Gemmatimonas phototrophica: one gene and its partner. The main gene of each other region encodes a partner of the protein of the gene in region 2 in a complex. Links are inferred from orthologs where the notes say so. Each region holds a gene or a part of one and is shown on either strand. Other genes may lie near its edges.

Region 1 (3,328 bases), 4.7 Mb from region 2 along the record:
TAGTTGAGCGTCTGAATATTCGCCGCCGGGACGCCCAGCTTCTGGATGGCCGCCAGGATGGCCGCCTGCTTCTTGTTGTTTTCCTGCGCCGCCAGCTGCGAGGTCTTGGCCTGGGTCTCGACACCCACCTGCACACGCGCCCGGTCGGGGGCCACCTGCACCTCACCGCGCCCCGACACAAAGATCGTGGGCGGCTGCGGCGGCTGCACCACCTGCGCCCCACCCACACGCGCCAACGCCAGACTCATCCCCACCGCGCCCAGCGCCATGGGAATAACACCCCTCGGGCTGATCGTTCGGTACAACCCACGATATGACATCGGCTGGCGCATATGCTCTCCCGGCCCCGTGGCCGCTAATTGGGAAGACAACTCCTGAATTCTACCCCTCCAGACCCCGTTTGGTCACCAAGGTTCAAGAACAGGGCCCTCTCCGCCTTGGAACGTGTGGGACGAGACGGTTTCAAGGGACCAAATACTCCTATCTTATACAATCACTATAGAGCCAGTATTAAGCCATTTCACATCAGAAGCACCAAAAGTGAGAAAATACCGACCTCATCACCTCCTCACCTCCTCAACTCCAACGTTCTGGCACAACCACATCTTGCCAATCGCAGAGTTGCAGCGGAAACGCCGCGCCAGGTCCATTCGCCGTTGCCGTTCAGCCTCTTCGAAGCCAGCGACTCGCAACGGGCTAACCGACGGGAACGCCGCGCCCGAACGAAGGAGGTGAGGAGGATCGGAGGTGTGGAGCTCCCCGTCCCCTACATCTATATAGATGTAGTTTGGCGCCGGACTTCCCACATGAGGTTCTGCAGGTCGGCGGGGCTGATGCCGGGAATGGCGCTGGCCTGGGCCAGCGTCGCGGGGCGCAGGCGGGCCAGTTTCTGCCGCGCTTCAATGGAGATCGTTCGGATCTCGTCGTATTTGAGCGACGTGGGGAGGGGCAGGGCCCCTTGGGCAGTGAGCCGAGCGGCGCGCGAGCGCTCCTTGTCGAAGTAGCCGGCGTATTTGATCTCCAGCTCGGCGCCAATTACGGCATCCCGTGGGAGATCGGCGCCCACCCCGGCGGCATCAAAGAGCGATTGCAGGGAAATGTCCTGCCGCTTGGTAAGCTCCACCGCCCGCACCGCATGCTGCAGCGGACGGGAGCCGGCGGCCACCAGCAGCGGGTCGGCCACCTCCGGCGTCATGCTGGTGCGTTCGGCCAGGGCGAGCGCATCGCGCACCGCCGAGAGGCGCGAGGCCATGACATCGCGTTCCACGCCGGTGAACAGCCCGGCCTCGTCGGCAATCGGTGCCAATCGCGACAGCGCGTTGTCCTGCCGAACGGTGAGCCGGAATTCGCTGCGGGAGGTAAACAGCCGATACGGCTCATCAACGCCGCGCGTGATGAGGTCATTCACCAGCACGCCGATGTAACTCGTTTCGCGCCCCAGTACGAGTGGCTCACGCGCCTGCGTACACCGCGCGGCGTTGATGCCGGCAATGACGCCCTGACCCGCCGCTTCTTCGTAGCCGGTGGTGCCATTCACCTGCCCGGCGAAATACAGCCCATCAATGGCGCGCGAACCGAGCGACGCATCGAGCTGTGTGGGCGGATAGTAATCGTATTCAATCGCGTAGCCGGCGCGGGTCATGCGCACATGCTCCAACCCCGGCACGGAGCGCAGAATCTCCAACTGCACCGGTGCCGGCAGACTCGTGGAGAGGCCGTTCACATACAGCTCGGTGGTGTCGTGCCCCTCGGGTTCGAGGAAGAGCTGATGTCGTGTCTTGTCGGGAAACTTCACGACCTTGTCTTCGACACTCGGGCAATAGCGCGGCCCGCGTGACGCAATGGCGCCACCGTACATCGCCGACTCATTGATATGATCGGTGATGATCTCTGTGCCCGATTCTTCAAGCCACGTAATCCAGCAGGGCATCTGCACCGGATGACGCGTGGTGCTCTCCGCATGGTGCGAGCGGCGCGGGGTGGTCCAGAAATGCGACCACGAATAATCGAACAGCTCAATCTCGCTGTCCTGTCGCTCCGTCACGTCGTAGCGCACACTCCGCCCGTCGATGCGCGGCGGTGTGCCGGTCTTGAAACGCTCTGTAGTGAGCCCTACGGCGTCGAGCTGTTCACCCAGCAGCACACTGGGCGCTTCACCAGCGCGGCCACCACTGATGCGCGTGCCGGTGCCAATGTGCATGGTGCCACGTCCAAAGGTGCCAGTGGTGAGCACCACCGCACGCGCACCAAAGCGACGCCCTTCGGCGGTTTCCACGCCGGCAATGCGACGGGTACCGGCGGTAGCGCCTTCGTCGAAGAGCAGCCGCGCGACCATCCCCTGCATGGTGAGCAGATTGGGCTGCGCTTCCAGCAACGTGCGCACCGCTCGCCGGTACAATCCGCGATCACATTGCGCGCGCGGCGCCCACACGGCCGGCCCCTTGCCGCGATTGAGCATGCGGAACTGCACACTCGCCAGGTCGGTGGCGCGCGCCATGATACCGCCCAGCGCATCCACCTCGCGCACCACGGTCCCCTTGGCAATGCCGCCAATGGCGGGATTGCAGGAGAGCTGCCCGATCTGTTCAAGCGCGCCGGTAATGAGCGCGACCTTGGCCCCACTGCGGGCGGCCGACACCGCCGCTTCGGTACCCGCATGTCCGCCGCCCACCACGATCACATCGAACGTGGCTTCGAGGGTGGCACTGGTGGGGGAGGGGATGAGGTCAGTCGGCATGCTCAAAAGGTAAAACAAACGATCGCTGTTGCTGCCGATTTCTTTGCGGCCATGCCGCATCGTGCTCCCACGGCTCCACTGCCGCCGGCTATCGCACCGAACCAAATTCCGGCATGCCTCTCACTCTCTCGCACACCGCCCCCACGCTGCTCATCAAGAAGAGCGCGTTTGAACGCGTGGGTCTCACCCGCGCCCAGTTCGACGAGGCGCTCTCGTTGACCGCCGACGAGTTTCGGGTGGAAGCCGGGCTCATTGCCATTGGCCCGCTGGTGGGTGAGGATACGCTCTCCGACCTCATTGCCCAGCTCGAGGAGTTGGGGCTGGCCTACTACGACGACTTCTTCGAGTTCAGCGGCAACTGGCCGGACTGGCTCAAGCTGTTCGTCATGGACGCCGGGGTCTGACGGCCCCAGCGGCGCCCTTTGCGGTGCGCCGCCATCCAGGCATCACTACGGCGGTGCATCCCTTCCCAGCCGCAGTCGGTGCACCAGCTGTAGCGCACGCGAAACCCCAGAAACCGACGCCACCCTTTGCGCTGCACGGCGAGCGTATCGCCGTCGCACACCGGACACTGCGCGCCCTCGGGGAGCA
Region 2 (3,268 bases):
AAGAACAAGTACTTCATTTTTGGCGTGCTGGCTCCCAAGGGCGCGCCGGGCTTTGCCGAAATCAACGTGACCGGTGGCGCGCGTATCGGGAAGGAAGCCACGCGCGGCATGGCGACGCTCGTCACGCCGCTCAAGGCCGGCAACGCCTCCTTTGAAGTGTACGCCGGCCCGCAGGAGTTCAAGCGATTGCTGGCCATGGGACGCGCCTTCGAAACCAGCAATCCCTATGGCGGCTGGATTCAGGGAATCGTGCAGCCCTTTGCCACCATGGTCATTCGCCTGCTGTTGTGGATGAAGGCCACGCTCGGCGTGTCGTACGGCTGGATCCTGGTGATCTTCGGCGTCGCCATCCGCATCATTCTCTGGCCGCTCAACCAGAAGGCGATGCGCAGCAGCATGCAGATGCAGCGTATTCAGCCTGAGATGCAGGCGCTGCAGACGCGCTACAAGGGCGATCCGCAGAAGCTGCAGCAGGCCATGATGCAGCTGTACAAGGATCACGGCATGAGCCCCTTCAGCTCGTTGTCGGGCTGTTTGCCGATGCTCATTCCGTTGCCGGTGTTCTTCGCGCTGTTCTTCGTCTTCCAGAACACCATCGAGTTCCGCGGCGTGCCGTTCCTGTGGTTCCCCGACATCTCGGTGAAAGACCCGTACTACGTCATCCCCATTCTGGTGGCGGTCACCACGTTGCTCATGTCGTGGATTGGCATGCGCGGCATGAAGGCCAACGAACAGCAGAAGATGATGATGTATCTGATGCCGGCCATGATGCTGATCTTCTTCTTCAGCATGGCCTCGGGACTCAACCTGTACTACTTCATCCAGAATCTCGCGTCGCTGCCGCAGCAGTGGCTCATTTCGCAGGAACGGAGCAAGGCGGCTCCGCTCGTGCGGGGATAACATGGCCCACGGCCCACGTGCCACACCCTCGCTGGTGGCTGGCGACGATGACACCATCGTTGCCCTGGCCACCGCCCCGGGACGTGGCGCGGTGGCGCTGGTACGACTCTCGGGGGCGCGCGCGATACCCATCGCTCGCGCCCTCGGCGCGTATGGTGGAGCCAGCGGGCGCGCGGCGGTGCCCCGCCGGAGTGTGCTCGCGGCGCTGACGCATCCGCACAGCGGTGAACCGCTGGAGCAGGTGCTGGTGACCTGGTTTGCCGCACCGCATTCGTACACCGGCGAAGAGGTGGTGGAGTTTGCCACCCATGGCGGAGCCGTGTCTCCGGCCCTTGTGCTGAGCGCGTGCGTGGCGCTGGGGGCGCGTGAGGCGCTGCCCGGTGAGTTCACCCGACGCGCTGTAATAAATGGGCGTATGGATCTGCTGCAGGCCGAAGCGGTAGCGGATTTGGTGGACGCCCGCACACGGGCCATGCAGCGTCAGGCGTTGGCGCAACTCGATGGTGGACTGTCGCGTCGATTGCTGGCGCTGCGCGACGACGTCATTCATCTGGAAGCGCTGCTGGCGTACGACATCGATTTCCCTGAAGAAGACGATGGCCCCATTGCCCCGGCGCGCATTGCGGCGGCGGCCCACCACGTGCACGCCGCGTTGACGGCGCTGCTGCGCACCGCGCCGCGCGGTGCCATGGTGCGCGATGGTGTACTGGTGGTGATTGCCGGCCCACCCAACGCCGGCAAATCGAGTCTGTTCAACGCGTTGTTGGGGGAAGCGCGCGCGATTGTGACGGCCATTCCTGGCACGACACGCGACGCCATTGAAGCGTTGCTCGATCGCCCATCACTGCCGCTGCGCCTCGTGGATACGGCCGGGCTGCGCGATACCGATGATGAAGTGGAACGGCTGGGCATTGAAGTGAGCAGCCGCTACCTGGGGCGCGCGCAGGTCGTGCTGGCCTGTGGCGCCAGCGATCCCGATGTGCAGCACACCATGAGCGTGGTGCAGTCGCGCACCGACGGCGTGGTGGTTCCGGTGCGTACCAAGTGTGACCTGCACACGGGAACGCTTGGGGTGCCGGTGAGCGCGGAACGCGGCGATGGACTGGCCGAGCTGCTCACGCACATTGATGCGGCCGCCATGCAGGCCGTGCCAGACGACGGTACCAGCGACACCATGCTCACTCGCGAACGCCACCGGGTGGGACTCACCGCGGCGCTGGAGGAAGTGACCGCGTTTCAGGAGGCGTGGGCCACCGGCGCGTTGCCCGCGCCGGTGGCAGCAGTGCACCTGCTTACGGCGCGCGAAGCCATTGGTGAGCTCATTGGCACCGTGGACACCGAGGATGTGCTGGACCGGGTGTTTCGGGACTTCTGTATTGGGAAATAGTGCCGTTGCCCCATAACTCGGTACCCAAACGCAAAACCCGAAACTGATCAGTTTCGGGTTATGGGTTGGAGTTGTGGGTGGTGAGTAACCAGCCCCTTAACTCACCACCGTCAGCCGTGGCCGCTCCACATACGGTTCAGCGGCGAACGCCAGTTCTTCGGCGCTGGCGCGCACGGACCAGGCAAAACCGCGGGCCGCGATGGCGGCTTCCACCTGGCGGGCGCCCAGGAAATAGCCGGCGCGTTCCGGCAGCACCGTGCGATCGACAGTGCGCGCTTCGTCGCTCATGCCGCCGGAGAGGTAGCGCAGGCGCAGTCCCAACCCGGCCCGGTCCAGATGCTGGCCGGCGGCGCGGGAGAGGATGGGCTCGATTTCGCGAATGCGCGCGTACTGGCGTCGGGCAAAGCCGAAATACTCCCAGGCCGCGTGGCCGGGGCTGATGGCGCGCGAGACCTGCACCGCGAGCCCTTCGTTCATGAGCAGTTCGCGCAGCGTGGCCTGACGGCCGGTTTCCCAGTACGAGTAGTACCCGCCGGCGTCCTGCACGAGCGCCCGCATGCTGCTGCGACTGGCGGGGGAGGTGTAGCGAATGACGTGCGTGATTTCGTGCGCGAGCCAGAGCGGAATGAGTTCCGGATCGAGGCCGAGCGCCTGGGTGTCAGGGTTGGTGACCCCGGTGAAATGCTCCAGGCAGACAAAGGCGATGCCGCGCCCGTTCACCACCAGTTCACCGGCGTTCGCGGCGCCCACGCCGACCATGAGGACGATGTCGTAGGGCACGTCCACGTCGAGCAGCATGCGCACCTTGTCCTCGGTCTGGCGCGCCAGCGTCACGAGGTCGGTGGTGGCCAGCAGGGTGAGCAGGTCGGTGCGGTCGGCCGCGACGGTGGCGCGCACGACTTCTTCGAAGTGCGGGCCGGACGGCTCAAGGACATAGTTGTCCCAATAGGCCGTGAGCAGTTCACGATGGCGCTCGAAATA

What was found.
Region 1: the proteins of mnmE (region 2) and mnmG are in contact, whole or in part, in a solved structure (PDB 9HIP), measured with the Escherichia coli proteins. The link is inferred for Gemmatimonas phototrophica from one-to-one orthologs.

What each region holds. Positions count from the first base shown.
Region 1 is NZ_CP011454.1:41,343-44,670, forward strand. What follows is about bases 256-3,169. They hold mnmG (tRNA uridine-5-carboxymethylaminomethyl(34) synthesis enzyme MnmG), read right to left. Parts: upstream 2,738-3,169; coding sequence 773-2,737; downstream 256-772. Other genes in these bases: GEMMAAP_RS00175 (SIMPL domain-containing protein), read right to left, coding at 256-269; GEMMAAP_RS00185 (hypothetical protein), read left to right, coding at 2,851-3,141; GEMMAAP_RS20160 (hypothetical protein), read right to left, coding at 3,066-3,169. In the rest of the region: more of GEMMAAP_RS00175, read right to left, coding at 1-255; more of GEMMAAP_RS20160, read right to left, coding at 3,170-3,328. UniProt on the Escherichia coli protein: NAD-binding protein involved in the addition of a carboxymethylaminomethyl (cmnm) group at the wobble position (U34) of certain tRNAs, forming tRNA-cmnm(5)s(2)U34.
Region 2 is NZ_CP011454.1:4,711,547-4,714,814, reverse strand. The notes cover bases 241-3,094. They hold mnmE (tRNA uridine-5-carboxymethylaminomethyl(34) synthesis GTPase MnmE), read left to right. Parts: upstream 241-901; coding sequence 902-2,287; downstream 2,288-3,094. Other genes in these bases: GEMMAAP_RS19860 (DUF2268 domain-containing putative Zn-dependent protease), read right to left, coding at 2,384-3,094; yidC (membrane protein insertase YidC), read left to right, coding at 241-900. Outside these bases: more of yidC, read left to right, coding at 1-240; more of GEMMAAP_RS19860, read right to left, coding at 3,095-3,268. UniProt on the Escherichia coli protein: Exhibits a very high intrinsic GTPase hydrolysis rate. Involved in the addition of a carboxymethylaminomethyl (cmnm) group at the wobble position (U34) of certain tRNAs, forming tRNA-cmnm(5)s(2)U34.